Urbifossiella limnaea: one gene and its partner. The protein of the gene in region 1 interacts with the protein of each later gene in a pairwise test. Links are inferred from orthologs where the notes say so. Each region holds a gene or a part of one and is shown on either strand. Other genes may lie near its edges.

Region 1 (11,641 bases):
AGCACCTCGCGCAGTGGAAGCTTGTTCAACTTGTGGAAGTGCCACAGCTCCGGCGGACTGAAAGCGTGCAGGTTCACTGCCGGGAAGCGGGCGCGGAGGTCGCTCAGCAGCTCCTCATACCATTCGAGCTTCAGCGACGGGTGCATCCCGCCCTGCATCAGCACCTGGTCGCCGCCGAGGGCGATGGTCTCTTCGATCTTGCGGTACAGTTCCTCGCGCGACAGCACGTAGGCGTCGGCGTCGCCGGTCTTGCGGTAGAACGAGCAGAAGTCGCAGACCGCGGCGCAGACGTTCGTGTAGTTGATGTTGCGGTCGATGTTGTACGTGCGGTACGGCTCCGGGTGGAGCCGCGAGCAGACCGCGTGCGCGGCCCGGCCGAGCTTCAGCAGGTCGCGGCTGCGGAACAGCTCGACGCCCTCGTCGGGCGTGAGCCGGCCGCCGTCAACGGCTTTCGACAAGATCCGGTCGATGCTGGCGGACACCGGTAGCCCCCTTCGGCGCGAGCCCGAGTTCGGCCGCGAGGTCGTGGAACTTCGCCATCCCGGCGAGCTCCCGCGGGCCGAGGTCGTAGCGGATTACAGTTTCGAGGTAGCGGCGGCAGAAGCCGGGGTCGAGCCCCAGCCCCGCCGCCTCACGCTGGGCGATGGCCCCGGCCGCGGCCAGGCCCGCTTCCTTCGCGGCGTGGAAGGCGGCTCCCGCGTCGCCGAGGTCGACGCCGGGGCGGACGGCCCACAGGGCGTAGACGAACGGCAGCCCGGTCCAGTCGGCCCACTCCGCACCGAGGTCGTACGCGAAGCGGTAGCCCGGCAGGCAGGCCCGCATCGCCCGGTCGCCGATAAGGAGCACGGCGTCGGTGGTGAGGTCGTCGGCGGGGGCGTCGATCGGCAGCGGCTCGACCCGCGGGCGGACGCCGTACCGCTTCCGCAGCAGGATTTGCGTGAGGGCGGCGCTCGTGCGCGAGCCCTCGTCGAGCGATACGCTGCGGACGTCGGCCCACGGAACGCGGCTGAACAGCGTGACGCTGAGCACCGGCCCGCGCGAGCCGATGGCGATGCCGGGGACGAACGAGTAGCCGGGACCGCGGAAGTACTCGACCACGGGGATGAGGCCGACGTCGATGTCGCCGCGGGCGAGTTGGTCGGCGAGGCGGCTCGGCAGGGCGAACGACAGGTCGATGCGCGGGGCGAACTCGGGGAGTCGTTCGACGAGCGGCTTCGTGTTCAGGTAGTTGACCGCGCCGACGCGGAGGGTGGTGGCCATCGCTCCCGGTCCTTCCCGGCTGTGTCGCAGCCGTCAGGATAGGAACCGCGGACCGGCAGAGAACCGCAACACCGTCAACGAGAAAGCCCGGGGACGGCCGTCCCCGGGCTTTGCTTCGGTTACTTCACACAACTTACGGGCAGGCCGGGGCACACACCGGCACGCACCGCGTCACGCAGTACGTCACCGTGTACGGCTCCATGCTGCACGTCGTGACCGGCACCATGCGGCAGTGCGTCTCGGGGATCACCTTGCAGGTCGTGTGCGGCACGTACCGCACCCGCTCCTCGCAGACGTGGTTCACCCGGCACTGCCGGACGACCTGCTGCCGCTGCTCCGTCTCAATTCGGCAGGTCGTGACCGGGATGTGCCGGACGATCTCCTGAGGCACCTGATCCACCACGCAGCGCGTCTCGCGGCGGACGTGGTGTTCGGGCACCATGCGGCAGGTCGTGTACGGCACCTGGCGTACGACCGTCTCGGGGACCATCGTGCAGTGCCGCCGCGTCTCGTAGCGGACGTGCTGCTCGCACTCCCACCGGCACGTCGTGTACGGCACCTGGCACGTCCGCACCTCGGGCACGCTGTAGCAGCGCTGCTGCGTCACCATCCGCACGTGCGTCTCGGGGACCATGCGGCAGGTCGTGAAGCACTGCCGGTGGACGCGGTGCTCGGGCACGGTGTAGCAGCGGGTCCGCGTCTCGTGGCGGACGTGCTGCTCGGGCACCATCCGGCACGTGGTGTACGGCACCTGGCACACCTTCTCTTCCGGCACGGTGTAGCAGCGGGTCCGCGTCTCGTACCGGACGTGCTGCTCGTGAACCATCCGGCACACGGTCCGCGTGCAGGTGCGGTACTCCGTGCAGGGGACCTGGCGGCACACCGGCACCTGGACCGTGGTGCAGACCGGCTTGCACACCGTGCGGCACTCGCGGACGACGCGGCACTCCTCGTGCGGCACCCACACCTTGCGGCACACGGTGCGGCCGGGGCACTGCACCTGCTGCTGCACCACCGGACCCGGGCAGTAGTGGCTCGTGCAGGTGCAGGGGTCGAACACGCACGTGCCGGGCAGCCGGACGCAGCGGGTCACCACCGGGCCGGGGACGTGTTCCGTCACCGTCTCGTAGCGGCCGGTGCAGACCTTCTCGACGCGCTCGGTGACGACCGGCTCCTGGACGTAGCTCACCCGCTGCTCGGTGCGGTACGAGACTTCGGTCTTGTACGTCGTCACCGGCACCGTGTACGTCTGCGTGTCGTACACCGGGCGGCACGTCGTGTAGGGCACGCACACCTGGTACGGCTCGGTCACGGTGCGGTGCGTCACGTAGCGGTGCTCGCGGACGTGCTGCTGGTACTCCGGCCGGTAGGTCGTGTACGGGATGGCCACCTGGTAGCACTCGCGCTCGGTGCGGTAGGTGGTGACCGGGATCTCGCGGACGTGCTGCTCGTACACCGGCCGGTTCACCGTGTACGGCACCGGCACCTGGTACTGCTCGACCACCGGCCGGTGGACCGTGTAGCTGTGGGTGCGGACGTGCTGCTCGTACACCGGCCGCCGCGTCGTGTACGGTATGGCGACCTGGAACTCGGTCACCTGCGGCCGCATCACCGTGTGGGCCACCTCGCGGACGTGCTGCTCGTACACCGGCCGCATGGTGACGTACGGCACCTCGACCTGGAACGTCCGAGTCACCGGCCGCATGACCGTGTGCCGCTGCTCCTGGAGGTGCGTCTCGTAGACCGGCTTCTGGACGGTGTAGCAGCGAACGGTGTCGAAGTATTCGACCACCGGGCGGGTGACGGTGTACTTCTCGGCGTGGCAGGTCGTCTCCTGCACGGTGCGGTACGTCGTGTACTGCTCCGGCTGGTAGCACGTCTTGTAGACGGGCCGGTAACACACCTTCTGGCACTGCTCCACGACCGTCTGGAACTGCACGGCCGGGGCGCAGGCGTCGGGGACGCACTGGTCGGGGCTGACGCACGCGCGCGGGAACCGGCACGCGCCGACGTGCCCGGCCTCGGCGTCGCCCCCGCTTCCGATCAGGCCGGCCGCGGCCAGCAGCCCTGCCACCACCCACGTCCTCATGGTGAACTCCCGCGGCGCTCGTCTGGAAGATCGTCCGGCCGCGGTCTCTGAGCGACCGACCGCCGGATGCTGCTGCTAGTTTTCACCACGGGCCACACCTGCAACAGGCAATCCGGCCCGAACCGCGCAACCTCCCGCGCTCTCCCCGCCGCGCAACCCGCGCCACGCCCGGAACCGCGCCGACCGGCACGCCGGGCGCCGCCGGTGCGACCCGACTTTCCGCGTCACGCCGCCCCGCCGTATCCTGAAAGGCATGACCACCCCCGTGCTCGACCGCGAGGAGTATGTCGAACAGGCGCACCTGTTCCACACCGTCCGCGAGCGGCTCGGCGAGAACCTGCCGGTGCAGGACATCCTGCTCGCCGCCCACGACGAACTGCTCACCACCACCCGCCTGCCGTTCGCGGTGCAGTTCCTCGTCACCGAGCTGAAGCACAGCGGCCACGTCGGCAGCGGCTTCGCCAAGCTGCCGCACTACTTCACGCCGTTCCAGACGTTCGTCGTCACGCAGGCGGAGACGGCCGGGCAGAAGTTCGAGATGCGTACGGCCTTCCTGGTGCTGGAGCGCGAGGCGGCGTACAAGGCCGCCGCCGTGTCGCAGGCCGGGCTCTTCGTCTACCAGTTCGAGACGGTCACCCGTAACCGCCTCGGCTACAACCCCGCGCTCGACGCGATGGCCCTCGACCCGCACTACGACCCGGTGTGGAAGGAGTTCGTCGCCTTCGCCCGCCGCCAGATGGGCGTCATCGACCTGGGGCAGCTCGTGTACCTGCGGTCGGAGCAGTACGTCGCGGACGTGCGGCGGGGCGAGCCGACCTACGAGCCGCCGGTGCCGCCGGTTTTCGGCGTCAAGGAGGGGAAGATCGGCAAGGCGAGCCGCGGGCGGGAGCCGGTGTACCTGTTCTCCGCGCTGCAGCGACAGCTCGGCTACCCCGAGGTGCCGAAGCCGAACCAGCGCGACGACCTCAAGACGAAGCTGGACGTGATCACGGGGAAGTTGAAGGAACTGGAGCAGCGGATACGGCTGGCCGAGGGCGAGCTCCGGGGGAGCATCGACCTCAGCCAGTTCGGCAAGCCGGACATCCTGAAGAAAGACGACGAGGAGTAGCCGTCACGCGCTCGACGGCTGGCTCGGGCGGAAGGCCTGCATCACCTCGTACAGGTCGTGGCTGACCATGACCTCGTCGTCGAGGAAGTCGTTGATCCAGACGTAGTTCATCCGCTGGGCCATGGCCGCGACGGGGAGCAGGTCGGCGAGGCGGACGCGGACCTCGGGGCCGGGCCGCTCCGTGACTTCCTCGCTCGGCGGTGTGTAGAGGCGGAGCCGGGTGACCATACGAACCTCCGTGATCCTGCCGGGGCTCGGCTACGCGAGCCGAACCCGTAGCTCATCCCTCCTTTCGACCTGCCGCACCCGGCTGCTTCAGTCCGGATGGCGGGACTGGGCGATTCCGGCGACCGGCCCGGTAAGATGTGTCGGGTGGTCAAGCGGTCCGGCAGCGGGGGCGGGCGATGGCGACGGTGGCGTTCAAGGAGTGGGCAGTCATCTGCCGGGCGCTCGCCGAGGGGCGGCAGGCCGTCATCCTCCGCAAAGGCGGCATAGCCGAAACCGCCGGCGAATTCCGCCCCGAGCATGAGCGATTTCTGCTCCTCCCGACGCACTTCCACGAGCAGCACCGCACCGGCATCAAGTCCGAGTTGCTGCCGTTGCTGGACGCCGCCGAGGCCGACCGGCCGGGCGGTGGAGTGCTCCGCTTCACGCACCTGGCCGAAGTGACCGCCGTGCGGAAGGTCTCTGAACTAGACCACGCCTTGGCCCTCGACGGCCTCCACGGCTGGACTGCCGACACCGTCCGTCAGCGCTTCCACTACCGCTCGCCGGGGCTGTTCGTGCTGACGGTGCGGGTGGCGGCACTGCCCGCGCCGGTGGAGGTGCCTGAGCGGCCCGAGTACGCCGGCTGCAAGACGTGGGTCGAACTCGTGGACGACGTCCCGACCGACGGGGCGACGCCTGTACTCAGTGACACGGCGTTCGCGGCCTACTCGGCGAAGGTGAACGCGACCCTGATCGCGGACAGCAATTCGTCCTCCTGACGCTCGAAAACCGTCCGCAGGTCGAGCAGCAACCGCCCGCCCTGGATCCGCCCCACGACTCCAGGCGACCCGCCACGCAGCCGCGCCGCCAACTCCGCTTCGTTCGCCGTGTGGACCGCGACCACCGCGGTCGGCACCGCGACATCGGGGAGGGACCCGCCGCCGACATAAGCCACGTCCGCTTGCACATCCGCCTGCACACCGACTCCGCGAAGCCGTTCCGCGAAGCGCTCAGCCCGTGCCGTCAAGTCGGGAAGTGGCGTCGTCAACATCCGCAGCACGGGGATGTCGCGGCGGGCGCGGGTTGGGTCGCGGTACAGCCGCAGCGTGACTTCGAGCGCCGCGAGCGTCATCTTGTCGAGCCGAAACGCCCGCATCAGCGGGTCGGCCTCGATCCGTCGGATCAGGTCGGCGCGACCGGCGATAATCCCAGCCTGCGGTCCGCCGAGGAGCTTGTCGCCACTGAACAGCACGAGATCAGTCCCGGCCGCGATGCCGGCCGAGACGAGCGGCTCGCCGGGGAGGCCGAACGGCGCCAGATCGAGTGACTGCCCGCTGCCGGCGTCGTCGATCACCGGCAGCCCGCGCGTGCGGCCGACTGCCACGAGTTCATCAAGTCCGACCGCTTTGGTGTACCCACGAACGCGGTAGTTGCTGGTGTGGACGCGCATGAGCGCCGCGGTGCTCGGCCCGATCGCGCGTTCGTAGTCGGCCACCCGCGTGATATTCGTCGTGCCCACTTCCCGAAGCGTCGCCCCGCTCACGGCCATGATGTCGGGGATCCGGAAGCCGCCGCCGATCTCGATCAACTGGCCGCGCGAAACGATCACTTCGCGCCCGGCGGCGACGGCCCGCAGCACGATGACCGTCGCGGCCGCGCAGTTGTTCACGGCCGTCGCCGCCTCCGCGCCGGTGACGGCGCGAATGCCGTCGCGCACGGCGTCCTGCCGCGAGCCGCGCTTGCCGGAGGCCAGGTCGAGTTCAAGGTTCAGGTAGCCGCGGCCGGCCTCGAACGCCGCGCGCGCGGCTTCTTCCGCCAGCGGTGCCCGGCCGAGGTTCGTGTGTAGCACCACGCCGGTCGCGTTGATGACGGGCCGAAGTCGCGGGATCGCGTCCACGTCGAGCCGCGCCACTGCCGCGGCCGCGATCGATTCCGCAGACACGTCGCCCGCTTCGCCGCGGGCGGCGATCGCGGCGCGAATCGTGTCGAGCTGATCTCGCACCGCCTTGGTCAGGTCGGCGGCCGAGTGCCGCGCCCGCGCCGCGACGGCGGCGGCCGTTTCGAGCACGCGGGCGACGGCCGGCAGGTCGCGGAACGGGTTGCTCATGCCGCTGTTCTATCGGCCAGGCTACAATGGTAGGAACGATCCTTCGGCCGATTCCCATCGGGACTCGTAATGGAACTGCACCAGCTGCGTTACTTCGTGGCCGTGGCCGAGACCGGCAGCTTCACCCGAGCCGCGGAGCGCGAGGGGGTCACGCAGCCGACGCTCAGCGAGCAGGTCATCCGCCTCGAAGGCAAGCCGCACGGCGTCGGCCGCCGGCTGTTCGACCGCCTCGGTCGCAAGGTCGTGCTGACCGACGCCGGCCGCGAACTCCTCGGCCGGGCGCAGGGCATTCTCGCCGCCGTGAGCGAGGCGGAACGCGCCGTTCGCGATTCCGGGGAGGGCGGCCGCCTCCGCGCCGGAGCCATTCCCACCATCGCCCCGTTCCTGCTGCCGGGCGTGGTGTCGCGCTTCACCAAGACCAACCCCACGATCCAGCTCCAAATTTATGAAGAGCGGACGGAACACCTCCTCGCCGCACTCAACGCCGGCGAGCTGGACGTGGGCGTCATGGCGTTGCCGGTCCGAGACGACCACCTGCACGTCGAGAAACTGTTCGCCGAGCCGCTGGTCGTTGCACTCCCCGCGGCCCACCGCCTCGCCGCCCGCGGCGTCGTGAAACTGGCCGACGTGCTCGACGAGCCGTTCATCCTCCTCGACGACGTTCACTGCTTCGGCGACCAGGTGCTGAGCCTGTGCCGCCGCGGCGGGGCGGAGCCGAAGGTGGTGTGCCGCGGCGAGCAGATCGCCACGCTGCTCGGCATGGTCGCGGCCGGGCAGGGGGTGTCCGTCGTGCCCGAGATGGCCGCGGTCGGCGACGCCCACCCGGGTCGCGTCTACCGGCCTATGGCGAAGCCGACCCCGACACGCACGCTGTGTGCGGTGTGGCACAAGCAGCGCTACCGGCCGCCGTCGCTGCGGGCGTTCGTGGACGTGGTGAAGGGCGCGGGCTGATCACTCGACCAGGCCGAGCGCCGCCTCGCGCATCCGCTCCAGCGCCTCGGCGGCGGCCAGCGCCGTTTCCGCGTCGGCGTGGTCGGCCACGAGGTCGAGATCGGGCCAGAGCCAACTCACTCCTTCGTCAGCGGCCGACAGCGCGGTCGCCTGCCGAACGGCCGGGTCTTCCGCGAGCAACCCCTGAGCGTATTCTCGCAGCGCCGCCAGTTCGCCGAACCGCGCCAGTGCAGCGACAGCGGCCCGGCGGACGTTCGCGTCGGCGTCGCCGCGGGCCGCTCGGAGAGCGGCGATGACGGCGGCCCGGTCGAAGGGTTCGGCCCAGCCGAACGCCGCGACTGCCGCGCAGCGGGCGTTCGCGTCCGGGTGCCTCGCGCCGCCGAGGAGTACGCGCTCGACTCCCGGGCTGCGGGCGTTGCGGAGGCCGGTCAGCACGGCGTGGATCGTCGGGCCTGGACGTGCCGTGAACAGGAGGCGTTCGGCCTGTTCCGCCAGGGCGGGGCCGTAGTCGCGGGTGCGTGCCCAGCGGAGGGCGCGCACGGCGTCCGCCCACCACGGCGTGCGTCGCTCCGGTAGCGACGGGAACAGTGCCGACACGTCGACCCGTAGGTCGTCGAGGACGCGAAGGGTGGCGGCCTGCTCGTCGTCGCCGGCGGAGGGGAAGTTCCCGATCAGACGGTGGCCGGCGTCGCGGAGCCAGCGGTGTCGGCGCTCGGTCGAGTGCCCCAGTCGGGCGACGTGCCGCCCGGCGTGTTCACGTTCCGCGGACGGCAACAGCTTCACCCACAGTTCGGCTCGCCGGGCCGCACGCTCGGCCTCGATCACGGCGGCGGCGAGCCACGGGTCGGCGTCGCCGGGTGACACGTCGGCCAGATTCTCGAGCAACCCCGCCCGCACGAGTGAAGCCACGTCGAGCGCCCCGTCGCGGCCGCCACGAGCAGTGCGGGCCAGGGCGCGGTACGCCGCGTGCCGGTCGGCGCGGGCGGGGCTGGTGAGCAGCACGGAGAAGTTCGGGAAGCCGACCGCCTCCGCGGACAGGAGCAGCCCGCGCGGCAAGCCGGCGGCGGCGTCGGCACAGCGGATCACGGCCGGCAGCGCGTCCGTCCTGCCGTCGCGCCGCAGCGCCGCAGCGACCTCGGCCCGTCGGCCGGCCTGTTCGTCGGCGTCCGGACCGACGGGCTGGTTCAACTCCGCGACGAGCGCGGCGGTGTCGGACGTGGGAAGCGGGCGGGTGCCACGGCCGGCGGCGGTGCGGGCGGTGAGTGGCTGGCGCCGCGGAATGAGCCACCGCCGGGGCCGCGGCCGGCGGTACGCCAGCCAGAACAGCCCCCCCGCGGCGACGAGTACGAACATGCCGGCCAGCATGACCCCGACTCCGTCCGTTATCCCCGAATCTGCCCGTCGCCGGTGACGACGTACTTGTACGTCGTCAGTTCGCGCAGCCCGCACGGGCCGCGGGCGTGGAACTTGTCGGTGCTGATGCCGATTTCCGCGCCCAGCCCCAGCTCGAAGCCGTCGTTGAACCGCGTGCTCGCGTTCACCACCACGGCCGCGGCGTCAACCCGCTCCGTAAACCGCCGCGCCGCCGCGAGGTCGCTCGTGACGATGGCGTCCGTGTGCTTCGAGCCGTAGGCGTTGATGTGCCGCACGGCCGCGTCCAGGTCGGGCACCACCTTCACCGACATCACCAGGTCGAGAAACTCGGTGCGGTGGTCGGCGTCGGTCGCGGGCTTCGCCGACGGCACCCGCTTTCGCGTCTCCTCGCAGCCGCGCAGCTCGACGCCCTTCGCTTGGAGCGCGGCGGCGACGCGCGGCAGGAGGGTGTCGGCGACGGCGGCGTGAACCAGCAGGCTCTCGGCCGCGTTACAGACGCCGGGCCGCTGGCACTTCGCGTTCACCACGATGCGCTCGGCCATGTCCGGGTCGGCGGCCGCGTCGAGGTAGACGTGGCAGTTGCCGTCGTAATGCTTCAGCACCGGCATGGTCGCTTCACGAGCCACGCGGCGGATCAGGCTCTCGCCGCCGCGCGGGATCGCCAGATCGATCAAGTCGCCGAGCCGCAACAGGTGCCCGACGGCCTCGCGGTCGGTGGTCGGCACCAGTTGCACGGCGTCAGGCGGGAGGCCGCACGCGGGCAGCTCGGCCGCCAGGACGCGGTGCAGGGCGGTGTTCGAGTGAATCGCTTCCTTGCCGCCGCGGAGGATGACCGCGTTGCCGCTCTTGACGCACAGCCCGGCGGCGTCAACCGTCACGTTCGGCCGGCTCTCGTAAATGAAGAACACGACGCCGAGCGGCACCCCGACCTTCAGCACTTCGAGCCCGTTCGGCCGCCGGCCGCCCTCGCGGACCTCGCCCACCGGGTCGGGCAGCGCCGCCACCTGCCGCAGCCCGTCGGCCGCAGCCTTCAGGCGGGCGGGCGTCAGCGTCAGGCGGTCGATGGCGGCGGCGTTCAGGCCGTAACCGGGAGCGGCGGCCACGTCGTCGGCGTTGGCAGCGAGGATTTCCGCGGAGCGTGATTCGAGTGCGGCGGCGGCGGCTTGAAGCCAGCGGTTCTTGGCGTCGGTGCGGACGGAGGTGAGGGCGTCGGCGGCGGCGCGGGCGCGGGCGGCCAGGTCGCGGCAGAGGCCGTCGAGGTTCGCTTCGGGTTTCGCGGGGAGGACGGCGGTCACGGCTCTTCCGGGTGCGGGTCAGGGCTGTGTGATTCTACCAGCGGCGACGTCCGGGCGGCGAGCACGGTTGATCGCGGCCAGAAGCACGACTGCATCGCGGGTGGCGGCCACGTCGTGAACTCGCAGCACTTGCGCCGTCCCGCGTGCGGCGGCGATCGTCGCCACAGCCAGCGACCCTGCGGCGCGGTCGGCCGGCTCGCGGCCGCACAGCGTGCCGATGAACTTCTTGCGGCTCACGCCCAGGCACACCGGCCGGCCGAGGGCGGCGACCGCGTCAAGGTGGGCGAGCAGCGTCAGGTTGTGGTCGAGCGTCTTCCCGAAGCCGATGCCCGGGTCGAGGCAGACCGCGTCCGGGGAGATACCGACCGCGGCGAGGGCGTGCAACCGCGCTTCGAGATACCCCGCGACCTCGCCCACGACGTCGCCGTAGACCGGATTCTGCTGCATCGTCCTCGGCGTGCCCTGCATGTGCATCACGACCACGCCCGCCCCCGTCGCCGCGACCACGCCCGGCATGTCGGCGTCGGCCGTCAGGCCGGACACGTCGTTGATGATGGAAGCGCCGGCGTACATGCAGCGGCGGGCGACTTCGGCCTTGGTCGTGTCCACCGAGAGGGGTAGGGCGGCCCGTTTCGCCAGCCCGGCGACAACGGGCAGGACGCGGGCCAGTTCGTCGGCTCCGCTCACGGCCGGGGCGCCGGGGCGCGTCGATTCGCCGCCGATGTCGAGGATATTCGCGCCTTCCGCGGCAAGCGCCAGCCCGTGGTCGATCGCGGCCGCCGGGTCGAGGAAGCGGCCGCCGTCGGAGAAGCTGTCCGGGGTGACGTTCACGATGCCCATGACGAGCGGCCGCGGGCCGATCGTGAACTGGTGCCCGCGGCAGACCCACACACGCGGCATCACGCGCCCTCCGCGCGGCGGAGCGTGTCGCGGTCCAGGGCGTCGCGGATGGCGGCAACTAGCGGCGGGGCGGCGGTGTACTGCCGGCCGTAGTCGAGGTTGAAGCGGTAGTCGAAGCCCGGCGGGTTGGCCCCCTGCGTGTGCTGGAGCAGCGTTTCGAGCTTGTCGAGCGCCTTCGCCAGCTTCGCCTCCGGCGTCGCGGCGGCCTCGTACTCGTCCCACAGTTCGGTGACGTGGTCGCGCAGCGGCGCGGGGAGCGGGGCCAGGAGCGTCATCAGGTCGGCGCGCTCGCTGTCGGCCTTCGGTGCGGCCGCTGACTGGTTCACGGCGGGCACGTCGCCGCCGATCGC
Region 2 (11,590 bases), 600 kb from region 1 along the record:
TCCCGGGAAGTACGTCGGGGCGGTGCTGGGCGACCTGCCGACGAAGCGGGCGCACGTGGAGAACCAGGACAGCCTGCCGGGCGACATGACGGTGATTTACGCCCGCGCCCCGCTGTCGGAGGTGACGCGGTACGCCGCCCAGCTGAGCGGCATGACTCAGGGCCAGGGCTCGTACGCGATGGAGCTGAGCCACTACGACCTGGTGCCGGCGGCGGTGCAGCAGCAGATCGTCAGCAAGGCGAAGGTGGCGCACGACGAGGACGACGAGTAACCGCACCGAGCCGGCGTCGTCAGCCGTCGTAGTCTGCGGCGCTTGCGGAAGGCTCCGACGGCTGACGCCGCCGGCTCGGGGAGACTCTTGTTGTTTCCGCGTGGCGCTCTCCGATAATGAAGTGCAGCGCCGTCCCCCGTCACGTCCCCGCCCGGGTGAGCCCGCATGAAAGCGGTTACCGACTTCTTCATCGGCGAGTGGTACTTCGCCGCCCCGCTGGTCATCATGTCGCTGATCGGCGCCGGCCTCGTGATCTGGCGGCTCCTCCTCAACAACACCGCCCGCACCGACCTCGACGACTTCCTCCCCGACTTTCAGGAGACGCTCCGCAAGCGCGGCATCGCCGGGGCCACCGAGATGTGCCGCGAGGAAAAGGGGCTGATTCCGAGCCGCCTGTTCGTCGCCGGGCTCGAAGCGTCGGACCAGGGTGCGGCGGCGATGCGGCGCAGCATGGCGGCCGAGACCGAGCTGGAAATCGTGCCCCGGCTCAACGCCCTCCTGCCGACCATCCTGGCGTTCGCCAAGATCGCCACGATGGTGGGGCTGCTGTTCACCGTCATCTCGATGATCAACACGTTCAACGCCATCGGCGAGGCGGCGAACAAGGGCGGCGCCAAGGACATCGGCGGGCACTCGTCGAAGATCGGCCTGGCGCTGTTCGCCACGGCGCTGGGGCTGTTCACCGCCATCCCACTGGTGTTCAGCCACGTGCTGTTCAAGGCGTGGATCGCCAACTTCGAGACGAAGACGAAGCAGGCCGGGTCGAAGCTCATCGCGCTGGTCACCAACTTCAAGAAGGACCCGAACCTCCTCGCCCCGCCGAAGAAGCGCGAGGACGAGGAGGACGCTCGGCCGGCCCGCGCCCCGGCCCGGGGGGCGAGCCGTGGCTAGCGCCCCGAAGGCCCTCGACGTGTGGTACGTGACGGCGAACACCGTCTACCGCGGCGTGCCGTACCAAGTCGTCGCCGACTGGGTCCGCGAGGGCCGGCTGGGCGCCGCCGACCAGCTCCGCCCCGCCGGCAGCGGCGACCGCGACTGGCGCACCGTCGGCACGTGGGAGCTGTTCGCCGACTACCTGCCGGGGTCGGGTACGGCCCCGGGCGCGGAGGGCGGCGAAGTCGAGCTGCCGGAGCCGGTCGAGCCCGAAAGCCACGGCCGGAAGGTCCGCGAGGCCGAGGACGACGAGGTGGACATGATCCCCCTCATCGACATCAGCATGGTGCTGCTCGTGTTTTTCGTCATCGTCTCGGCCACGGGCGCGCTCTCGCCGGTAGACGTGCCGGACATGAAGCACGCGGGCACACTGACCAACGACCCCAACGCCATCACGATCAACATCCAGAAGGCGTCCGAGGAGGACGTGTACTACGCGCTGCGGGTCGGCAAGACGGCCCCGCGGCCGGAGTACGCCCGGCTCGGCAGCCCCGAGGACGCGTTGAAGGCGCTCGACGCCCTGCTCGGCGAGGCGACGCAGCCGCCGCACGTGCAGGTGGCGTGCGAGAAGGCGCTGCCGAGCAAGCGCGTCGTCGAGATGCAACTGGAGCTGAAGAAGCGGTTCGACAAGCGGCTCATCCAGTCCTTCGACGCGACCGTGAACGAGGCACCCCCGGGATGAGTACGTGGCACGTCCGCCAGGAGGGCTCGCCGACCGCGGCCTCGGTGCCGTCGGCCCAGGAGATTGCAGCCGGGCTGGCGGACGGCGTGTGGCTGCCGACCGACGAGGTCCGCGGGCCGGGCGAGACGACGTGGACGCAGTTGGAGCTGCACCCCGTCTTCGCCGAGGCCGCGGCCGAGCAGGAGGACCACGGCCACGCCGAGGCCGACGAGACGCACCTCGACATGAACCCGCTCATCGACGTGTGCCTCGTGCTGCTGATCTTCTTCATCCTCACCATCAGCTACGAGTCGCTGGAGCGGTCGATTTCGATCCCGGAGACGGCGCCAGAGGACAAGGGCGCCGCGGTGCCGAAAGTGAACCTGAAGGACATCCGCGACAAGGTGTTCATCGTGTCGGCGGCGATGGAGGGCGAGAAGGTGGCGGTGAAGCTGGAGAAGGAGGCGGTGCCGATCGAGCAGCTGCAAGGCCGCATGAAGGACGTGATGAACAAGACCGGCCGCAGCGAGATGCTGTTCGACCTCGACACCGACGTGCCGTGGGGCGTCCAGACGACGATCCTGGACGCGGCCAAGGGGAACGGCGTCCACAACGTGCTGCTGCGGCCGCGACCCGTGCGATAATTATCGAGTGGTCACCGCTTCGGCGTCTGGTCCACCACGACCAGGTCGTAGCTGCCGCCGCGGACAATCACCTTGAAAATCGTCTCCTCAATGTCCTCCGCCCGGCGGTTGCGGTAGGCCAGTTCCTTCCGCGACAGGTCGTCCTCCAGCCCGCGCGGGAAGAACGCCCAGAACGACTGCGCCGGCTGCGTCACCCGCAGCACCGCGCACACGCCGGCCACCGACCCCGGCCGCGTATCGCTGAACTTGATCTGGCCCGAGAGCGACTTCAGGTCGTCGTCGGTCGCCATCCGCGGGTTCGGCGTTCGCAGGTCGCTGAAGTGCAGACACTGCTTGTTCTCCGGCGGCAGCGGCACCAGGATCGTCGCCCCCATCGCCGCCAACTGGTTGACGTAGTCGTGCCCGTCGCTGGTCTGGAAGCGGAGCACCCAGCGGAGGGAGCGGGCGCGGGTCGAGTCGGCGCCGGAGCCGCCGGGCCCCTTCCCCGCCTCGCCGGTGTTCCCCTTGCCGTCGCCCGGCCCGTCGCCCTTGCGGCTGCCGAGAATCTTCTTCAGCAACTCCTCGTCCGACTTGGCGAACGCGGCCCGGTTCGCGGCGGCGACCGGCAGCGTCCCCGCGTCGTCGAGCAGGACGCGCTTCATGGCCACCTCGGCCTGCGCCAGTTGCTCGGGCGTCGGCAGTTCGTTCTTCTGGGCCTTGAACTGGTTCTCGCCTTCCTTGATGTCGTCGGTCGTGCCGCCGGACCCCTTCGACCCCAGGCCGATGTCGTCGTCGCCGCCCAGGTCCACGAGGGACACGGGGACCGCGGAGCGGTCGGGGCCGGCACCCATGACCTTGACGAACAGGAAGATCACGAACGCCGCGACGGCGACGTGGAGCAGGACGGCGGCGACGGCGGAGAGCGGGAATTCGAGGCGGCGGTTGTAGCGCTCCCAGAACTCCTCCTCCGGCGGGCCGCGGAACTCGCGGTCGGGGTCGAGCGGCGGGCGGCGGTCCGGCTTCGCGGCGGGGGTGGGGGGCATGACGGAACCTCCGGCCCGATTGGGGTCACCTACCAGCGTACACGCCGGGCCGGCCGATGCAAACGCGAACGCCCGGGGAACACACCCCGGGCGCTGCGGCGGACCGGCGCGTCTGCTCAATCCAGGTTCGAGCCCGTCTCACCGCCGTTGCGGCTGACCAGCGCGGCGACCGTTGCGATCGGCGCGCCGGACTTCAGGAACCGTACGCTGCCGTCGCCGAGCAGGGCGTTCACCCCGCCGGTGTGGAAGCTGTAAATCTGCCCGGTGCCGTCCGTGTTGTAGAACGGGTCGGGGTAACCGTTCAGCTGGATGCCGTTGGTCACGTTGATCGCCGACGTGCCCGGGGCCGTGGTGCCGCTGGCGTCCGAGCCGCGGAGGATGTTCAACTCGCTCGCGGGCCGGCACCAGCCGCCGCCGTTCACCCGCGTGCCGCCGTTCGCCTTCACCACCAGCTTGCCGTTGCGGTAGATGTCCGGGCGGCCGGCCGACTCCGTCAGCTGGAGCGTGTTCGAGAGGCCGTCCGTGAACGAGCCGAAGGACAGCTTAATCGTCTTCGAGATGGCGCCGTTGTCGGCCCGCGCCGTCGTCGCGCTCAGCCCGGCGACAGTCACCAGTTCCGGCGACACGCCGTAGAAGCCGGCGTAGTCGCCGTTGGCCACGATCGACGTCCATTGCGGAGACGTGTCCGGCGCGCCGTCGACGACCTGCCCGTTCGGGGCCGACGGGCACTCGACGACGTTGAGCTTGACGCCGAACACCGCCGGCTGGAGGTGCCAGTTCTGGTTCAGGTTGGCCTGCTGGAACAGCGGTGCCTGTTCGATGTACGGCAGGACGTAGGTGAGCCAGCGGACGCGGACGGTGCTGACGGCGTCCGGCCGGATGTTCGCCGGCAGGCCGCTGTTCGCGTCGTGGTAGGCGTGCAGCCCGAGGCCGAGCTGCTTGAGGTTGTTCTGGCACTTGGCGCGGGCGGCGGCCTCACGCACCTTCTGCACGGCCGGCAGTAGCAGGCCGATGAGGATGGCGATGATGGCGATCACCACCAGCAGTTCGATGAGCGTGAACCCGCGGCGGGTCCGGGCAAGGCGGGGCATTCGTGTCTCCGGTTCGGGGGCGGGGTGCTGTTAGCGGGTGATCTCGATGGCCTTGAGTTCGGTCGCCCCGGCGGAGATCGTGGCGGTGAGGCCGGACGTGTTCGGGTCGGCGTACTTCGCCGGCAGGCGGTTCGCCGGCGGGTCGTCGGACCGGGCACCGGCGAGCCACTGCTCGACCGTGACGCGGTACTCGCCGGCCGGGGCGCCGTCGCCGACGGTGTGCGTCGTGAGGGTGAAGGAGCCGTCGGCGTTCACCTTGCCGCGCGGCTTCGGTGCGTCGGGCGTGGCCGGGTTCACCGGGTGAAGTACGACCGTGGCGTGTTCAGCGGCCTTCTTGTTGACGAGAACCGTGCCCTTCACCTGGTACAGCTCCGGCCCCTTAGTGCCGCAGCCGGTGAAGGTCACGCCGGCACAGGCGACGAAGCCCGCGAGGATGCGACGGAGTGGCGGCGGGGAGCGAAACGCGGCGACGGTCACGACGGCCTCCGATCATAAACACGACCAGAATCATCAACTTGGTCGTGTAGCAACTCTATCGGCCTAATCGGGACACGTCCAGCGGGAATTTTGACTTTACCGATGTGAATGGTGCAAATTCTGATTTCAAAGAGGTTTATAAGCCGAAGCGGACGCTTGCGGCTTCGCCGAACGCGAAGCCGCAAGCGTCCGCCAAAGTGAATCGACTTCCGTGCTAGATCGCGTAGTCGGGCGTGAAGATGGTCGCTGACTTTGGTGTGACGTACACCGCCTCCCGCGCCTGGAGGCCGAGCTGCCGGTATCGCTCCAGCGGCAGATCGACGTTGAGCATCAGCCCGAAGTCCTCCGCGAGCAGCCGCACCTTCACGACCGAACCGGCCGGGTTGATGTGGACCACCTCCGCGGACATGCAGTTGCCGGCGTCCGCGGTGCGCGAGATGTCCAACTCGTGCGGCCGGATGTAGGCGTCGGCGTGGCCGTCGGCCTGCTCGAACAGCTTGCCCGGCAGTTCGACCCGGTGCTTCTCGCCGAACAGCGCCCGGCCGCCCTCCACGCGCACCGGCAGCTTGTTCACGTTGCCCAGGAAGTCCATCACGAAGGCGTTCGCGGGGTGCTCGAACACCTCGATCGGGCTGCCGACCTGCTCGATCTTCCCCTTGTTCATCACGACTACGCGGTCGGCCACCTCGAACGCCTCTTCCTGGTCGTGCGTCACGAAGATGCTGGTGACGTGCGACTCGTCGTGGAACTGCCTCAGCCAGTGGCGCAGCTCGGTGCGGACCTTGGCGTCGAGCGCCCCGAACGGCTCGTCGAGAAGCAGCACCTTCGGTTCCGGGGCCAGCGCCCGTGCCAGCGCGATCCGCTGCCGCTGCCCGCCGGACAGAGCCGCGGGGTAGCGCTCGGCCTTCTCCGGCAGGCGGACGAGGTTCAGCAGCTTCATCACCCGGTCGCGCACCTTCTCCTCCGGCCACTTCCGCACGCGGAGGCCGAAGGCCACGTTCTCGAACACGGTCATGTGCCGGAACAGGGCGTAGTGCTGGAACACGAAGCCGACGTGCCGGTCCTTCGCGGAGCGGTGCGTGATGTTTTCCGCCTCGTGATGCACGCTGCCACTGTCGGCGACTTCGAGCCCGGCGATGATCCGCAGGAGCGTCGTCTTGCCGGAGCCGCTCGGGCCGAGCAGCGCCACCAACTCCCCGGCGGGGCACTCGACCGAAACGCCGTCGAGGGCGACGAACTCGCCGAACCGCTTACTCACGTTCGTGGCGGTGATGCTCATGGCTTCCCGGGGCGGGCGCGGTATCCTGACCCGAACCATCGGCCGAACCGGACCGCGGCTTGAGCCGAATTCGTCGGTTGATTTATCAGATTAGTCGGCAATCTGCCACACCCGTCCTCCGGGCCGCACCCATGTCGCGCCGTCCGAAGTCGCCGCAGCCGCAGCCGAAGAGGCTGTCGTGGCTCCTGATCGTCGCGGTGGTTGGCGTGGGGGCGCTCGTCGGCGTCCTCTCCGTGGTCGGCTTTAAATCGGGGGACCCGTCGGACCGAGTCGCACTCGGCCTCGCCGACAACGCGGCCGGCGAGATGGTGCTCGTCCCCGGCGGCACGTTCACGATGGGCCGCGCCGACGGCCCCGCCGACGAGCAGCCGGCCCACGAGGTAACGCTGGCCCCGTTCTACCTCGACAAGACCGAGGTGACCAACGCCCAGTTCGCGGCCTTCGTGCGGGCCACGGGCTACGTCACCGTCGCGGAGCGGAAGCCGGACGCGCGGAAGTACCCCGGCGCGGACCCGGAAAAGCTCGTGCCGGGGTCGGCGGTGTTCTACGCGGCGGAGGCGTCCCTCGACCCGCGGACGTGGCCCGCGGCCTACCCGCCGTGGTGGAAGTACGTGCCGGGGGCGTGCTGGCGCCGGCCCGAGGGACACGGCACCGACCTGACGGGGAAAGCGAACTTCCCCGCCGTGCAGATCGCGTGGGACGACGCCGCGGCCTACGCCCGCTGGGCCGGCAAGCGCCTGCCCACGGAAGCGGAGTGGGAGTACGCGGCCCGCGGCGGCCTGGCGAACAAACCGTACTGCTGGGGCGACGCCCACCAGGGCCAGGAGGGCAAGTGGTACGCGAACGCCCACCAGGGCAGCTTCCCGAAGACCGACACCGGCGCGGACGGCTACGCCGGCGTCGCCCCGGTCGGCAGCTTCCCCGCGAACGGCTACGGGCTACACGACTTGAGCGGCAACGTGTGGGAGTGGTGCGCCGACTGGTACGACCCCGACTACTACGCCCGCTCGCCGCGGTCCAACCCGCCCGGCCCGGACGGCGGCGTACTCGGCCCGGACGGCGTGGCCGAGCGCGTGCGCCGCGGCGGCTCGTACCTGTGCGACGACACGTACTGCAAGCGCTACCTGCCGTCGGCCCGCGACAAGGACCCGACGGACAGCAGCGCCACGCACACCGGCTTCCGCTGCGCGAAGAACGCGCCGTGAGTTGGGGTTGAGTGCGGCGGCGCGGGCGCTGTACCCTCCCCGCTCGAACCTTCCCCATCGGGCCGCGGCATGGACGCCGAGCCGAGTACGTCCGTCGCCGTCGAGCGGGTGACCGAGCCGTTCTCGGGGATGCGCCTGGTCCGCGTCACCGGGTACTGGCAAGGCGCGACCGCGCCGCCGACCCACTTCGACGTCCGCCTCGACGGCGAGACGGTCACGCGCTGCGAGCCGGTGCCCGTGACCGTCGGCGGGCAGGCGCGGGTCAACTTTGGAACGCAGTTCCCTGAAGAATCCGCCGTCACGCTGGCCGTCGTGGCGGTCTTCGCCGCGGGCGAACACGTGCTCGCCTCGCGGCCCGTCGCCTCGCTCGACACCGTGGCCGACACGCCGCACCAGCCCGGCTTCCTCGGCAGGGTGTTGAAGTCGGTGGCGTCCGGCGAGGTCGTCTCGCCGGCGAGGTGGGCGGCGCGCCTGGGCCGCGCCGCGGCGAAGGCGAGCGAGCTGCGCGAGAAGGTGCAGGGCCGGTTGCTCGCCCGCCGCTTCCGCCCGCGCGACCCGCACCTCGGCTACGTCGAGAACACCGCCGTCACGCCGCGCCTCCAAGCGGCGATGACCGCTGAGATCGATCGCTTCCGACACGGGCCGACGTTCAGCATCCTGGTGCCGGTCTACCTCGACGCCAAGAAGCGGATCGGCTCGCGCTGGCTCCGGCGGGCCGTGGAGTCGGTGCGGGCGCAAGCGTACCCGCACTGGGAGCTGTGCCTCGCCGACGACGGCTCCACCGACCCCGACCTGCTCCGCTACCTGGACCGCCTCCCGGCCGACCCGCGCATCAAGCTCGTCCGCCGGGCCGAGAACGGACACATCTGCCGGGCCACGAACAGCGCCGCCGACCTGGCCACCGGCGAGTTCGTGTGCCTCCTCGACCACGACGACGAACTCGCGCCGCACGCCCTGTTCGCCGTCGCCGAGCGGTTGCAGACGCGGCCCGACGCCGACCTGATCTACTCCGACGAGGACAAGACCGACGCCGCCGGCCGCCGCTACGACCCGCAGTTCAAGCCGGCCTGGTCGCCGGAACTGCTCCTGAGTTACAACTACGTCAACCACTTCACGACGATCCGCCGCAGCGTCTTCGAGGCCGCCGGCCGCTTCCGCCCCGGGTTCGAGGGTTCGCAGGACCACGACCTCCTCCTGCGCGTGACCGAGCGCACGGACCGGGTCGAGCACATTCCGCAGGTGCTGTACCACTGGCGGTCGCTGCCCGACTCCACGGCGACGGCCGCGGGCGTGAAGACCTACGTCCACACCTCCGGCCGCCGGGCCGTGGAAGAGGCACTCACCCGCCGGGGCATCGCCGCCGAGCTGTACGTCCCGCCGTTCGCCACGAAGTTGGGGCTGCCGGTGCTCGCGCTCGACGGCCCCGACGACGGCCCGAGTGTGGCGGTGGTCGTGAGCGGCGAGGCCGAGGCTGCCCGGCGCACGGTGCGAGCGCTGCGGCAGACGACGGCGTACCGCGGTTTCACCGACTACCTGGTGATCGACCGCGACCCGCCCGCCGAGCGGCTCAACCGCATGGCCGCGGGCCGCACGGAAGACCTACTCCTGTTCCTCGAAGCCGGCTGCGAACCGACCGACCCGCGCTGGCTGTCGCGGCTCGTAGCGAACCTCCGAATTCCCGGCGTCGGCGCCGTCGGCGGCCGAATCGTGGACGCGACCGGGGCCGGAATAGACGCCGGGATCGTGACCGGGATGCGCGACGGCATCGCCCCCGCGCCGGCGTTCGCGGGGCTGGAGCCGACCGCGATCAGCTACTACTTCCTCGCCGAGGTGACGCGGACCGTGTCGGTCGTGAGCGGCCGCTGCCTCCTGACGCGGCGCGACACGTTCGAGCAACTCGGCGGGTTCGACGCCCGCCGCTACCCGCACTCGCTGTGGGACGTGGACTTTTCGCTCCGCGTGCGTGGCCGCGGGCTCCGCTGCGCCGTCGTACCGGGTGCGGAACTGAAGCGAACGGGCGCCGCGCCGCCGGAGTTCCTGCCGTCGGAACTCCTGTCGCTGAGGCGCGCCCACGGCCGGCTGCTCGACCCGTACCACAACCCGAACTGCTCCGAACGCACGCCGTGGAAGCCGGTCTGTGACGCCCCGTTGTCACTGCCGTCGGAGGCGACGCGGCCGGCGGTGAGGGCGCTGGTCGTGGCCCACAACCTGAACAACCCCGAGGGCGCGCCCCGCTACCTGTCCGAGATCGTGCTGGGCCTGCGCGACCGCGGCGCGCTCGCCCCCGTGATCGTGTCGCCGTTCGGCGGCCCGGGGGCGGCGGTGTACGCCGACGCCGGCATCCCCGTGGACGTGCGCGAGACGCCGCAGAGCCGCCGGTTCGTGGACGGCCTGTGGACGCCCGCCGAGTACCGCGCCGCCCGCCGCACGGCCGACGCCGTCCTGAGGCAGCACCGCCCCGAAGTGGTGATCGCCAACACGCTGACGACCTTTCCGCTCGTGGAAGCCGCCGCGCGGGCCGGCATCCCCGCGGTGTGGATCATCCACGAAAGCTACTCGCGGGAAACCCTGGTGCGGCTGTTCCCGCCGTTCGCGCGGATGCGCGTCGAACTGGCGTTCGCGTTGGCGGCGCGCGTCATCCCCGCGTCGCACGACACCGCGGCGCTGTTCACACACCTGAACACGCGCGGCAACGTCCGCGTGATCCACAACGGGCTCGACCCGGCTGCCTTCCCGCCGGTCCGGAAACTTCCCGCCGGCCCCGTCCGCTTCCTCGCCGTCGGCACGGTCTGCGAGCGGAAGGGGCAGCACACGCTGATCGAGGCCGCGGCGCGGCTGGCGCGCGAGCGTACCGACTTCGCCTGCGACCTGGTCGGCCTCCGCAGCGGCATCCCGTACGCCGACTACTGCCGCGAGCTGGTTCGCCGCCACTGTCTCGACGGCATGGTGAACCTGGTGCCCGAGACGGACCGTGTGACGGACTACCTCCGCGCCGCGGACGTGTTCGTCTGCACGTCCCACATGGAGACGTTCAGCCGGGCGGTACTCGAAGCCGAGGCGTTCGGGCTGCCCATTCTCTCGACACCCGTTCACGGCGTACCGGAGCAAGTGTTCTGGGGCGCGAACGCCCTCCGCTTCGAGTTCGGCGACGCCGCCGGCCTCGCCGAGCGGATGCGCGAGGTGCTCGCGAACCCGGGCCTGCGTGCGAAGATGGCCGCCGAGTCGCGGGCCGCGTTCGACTTACACCTGACGCAGAACGAAATGCTCGACCGCTACGCCGCGGTGATCCTGTCCGCCGCCCGGCAGGGGCCGCGGGCTCGAACGCCACTCGCGGCGCCGCCCACCGCCGCCCGGCGGGCCGCCTGAGGAGCCGGACGTGTCGCCGAGTGTCACCCCACTGTCACCCCTGCTCGTCCGCCTGGGCCGGTGCGCGCGCGCCGCCCGCCGGCGAGTCCGGCTGGCGCTCGCCGGGGAGCGGCGCGAACACTTCTTCGACCTGACCGACACCGAGCTGGTGACCCGCGCCCTCGGCGCCCCGCCGACCGGCACCGGCGACGCGGCCCGCGGCGAGCAGCTCTACGAGCTGCGCGACGACCTCCGCACGCACTTCCCGCTCGGCCTCACGCCGGCGCAGCGCGGCGCGTTCTTGCGCTGGCACGCCGACCACGGTTGGGACGCGATCCCCGCACAACCGCTCGACCTACTCGCGTACCTCCGCGAACTCGACGCGACCCCCGACCGCGGGCTCGTGGCCACGTATCTGGTGCAGCCCGAGTGGCAGGCCGCGCAGCCGGACGCGCTCACGCCCGCGGGGTGGGAACCGTTCAAGCAGTGGCTCACCGCGAAGTACGGCGTCCAGAGCGGATGGCTCCGCCGCGCCACGCTGCCGCGCGACCTCCCCCCGGCCCGCGGCGACGGCGTGAACCTGCTCGGCCTGTTCCGCTACGTCTCCGGCCTCCAGCAGGCCGCGGTCGGGGTCGCCGAGTCGTTCGCGGCCGTCGGCGTGC

The links.
Region 2: the proteins of ETAA1_RS15670 (region 1) and ETAA1_RS13140 interact in binary tests that used the Escherichia coli proteins (3 or more experiments, as listed by UniProt). The link is inferred for Urbifossiella limnaea from one-to-one orthologs.

What each region holds. Positions count from the first base shown.
Region 1 is NZ_CP036273.1:3,815,777-3,827,417, reverse strand. Bases 8,249-11,142 are described here. They hold ETAA1_RS15670 (glutamate-5-semialdehyde dehydrogenase), read right to left. Parts: upstream 10,392-11,142; coding sequence 9,105-10,391; downstream 8,249-9,104. Other genes in these bases: folP (dihydropteroate synthase), read right to left, coding at 10,410-11,142; ETAA1_RS15675 (HEAT repeat domain-containing protein), read right to left, coding at 8,249-9,087. Outside these bases: mqnC (cyclic dehypoxanthinyl futalosine synthase), read right to left, coding at 1-482; ETAA1_RS15710 (menaquinone biosynthetic enzyme MqnA/MqnD family protein), read right to left, coding at 442-1,260; ETAA1_RS15705 (hypothetical protein), read right to left, coding at 1,394-3,349; ETAA1_RS15700 (hypothetical protein), read left to right, coding at 3,603-4,457; ETAA1_RS15695 (hypothetical protein), read right to left, coding at 4,461-4,685; ETAA1_RS15690 (DUF1802 family protein), read left to right, coding at 4,862-5,443; selA (L-seryl-tRNA(Sec) selenium transferase), read right to left, coding at 5,389-6,771; ETAA1_RS15680 (LysR family transcriptional regulator), read left to right, coding at 6,841-7,722; more of ETAA1_RS15675, read right to left, coding at 7,723-8,248; more of folP, read right to left, coding at 11,143-11,291; ETAA1_RS15660 (HD domain-containing protein), read right to left, coding at 11,291-11,641. UniProt on the Escherichia coli protein: Catalyzes the NADPH-dependent reduction of L-glutamate 5-phosphate into L-glutamate 5-semialdehyde and phosphate. The product spontaneously undergoes cyclization to form 1-pyrroline-5-carboxylate.
Region 2 is NZ_CP036273.1:3,207,760-3,219,349, reverse strand. The notes cover bases 4,347-7,189. They hold ETAA1_RS13140 (sulfate/molybdate ABC transporter ATP-binding protein), read right to left. Parts: upstream 6,379-7,189; coding sequence 5,314-6,378; downstream 4,347-5,313. Other genes in these bases: ETAA1_RS13135 (formylglycine-generating enzyme family protein), read left to right, coding at 6,510-7,189; ETAA1_RS13145 (hypothetical protein), read right to left, coding at 4,653-5,099; ETAA1_RS13150 (DUF1559 domain-containing protein), read right to left, coding at 4,347-4,622. In the rest of the region: ETAA1_RS13175 (elongation factor G), read left to right, coding at 1-271; ETAA1_RS13170 (MotA/TolQ/ExbB proton channel family protein), read left to right, coding at 437-1,162; ETAA1_RS13165 (ExbD/TolR family protein), read left to right, coding at 1,155-1,886; ETAA1_RS13160 (ExbD/TolR family protein), read left to right, coding at 1,883-2,509; ETAA1_RS13155 (hypothetical protein), read right to left, coding at 2,521-3,531; more of ETAA1_RS13150, read right to left, coding at 3,648-4,346; more of ETAA1_RS13135, read left to right, coding at 7,190-7,583; ETAA1_RS13130 (glycosyltransferase), read left to right, coding at 7,653-10,949; ETAA1_RS13125 (glycosyltransferase family 4 protein), read left to right, coding at 10,960-11,590. UniProt on the Escherichia coli protein: Part of the ABC transporter complex CysAWTP involved in sulfate/thiosulfate import. Responsible for energy coupling to the transport system.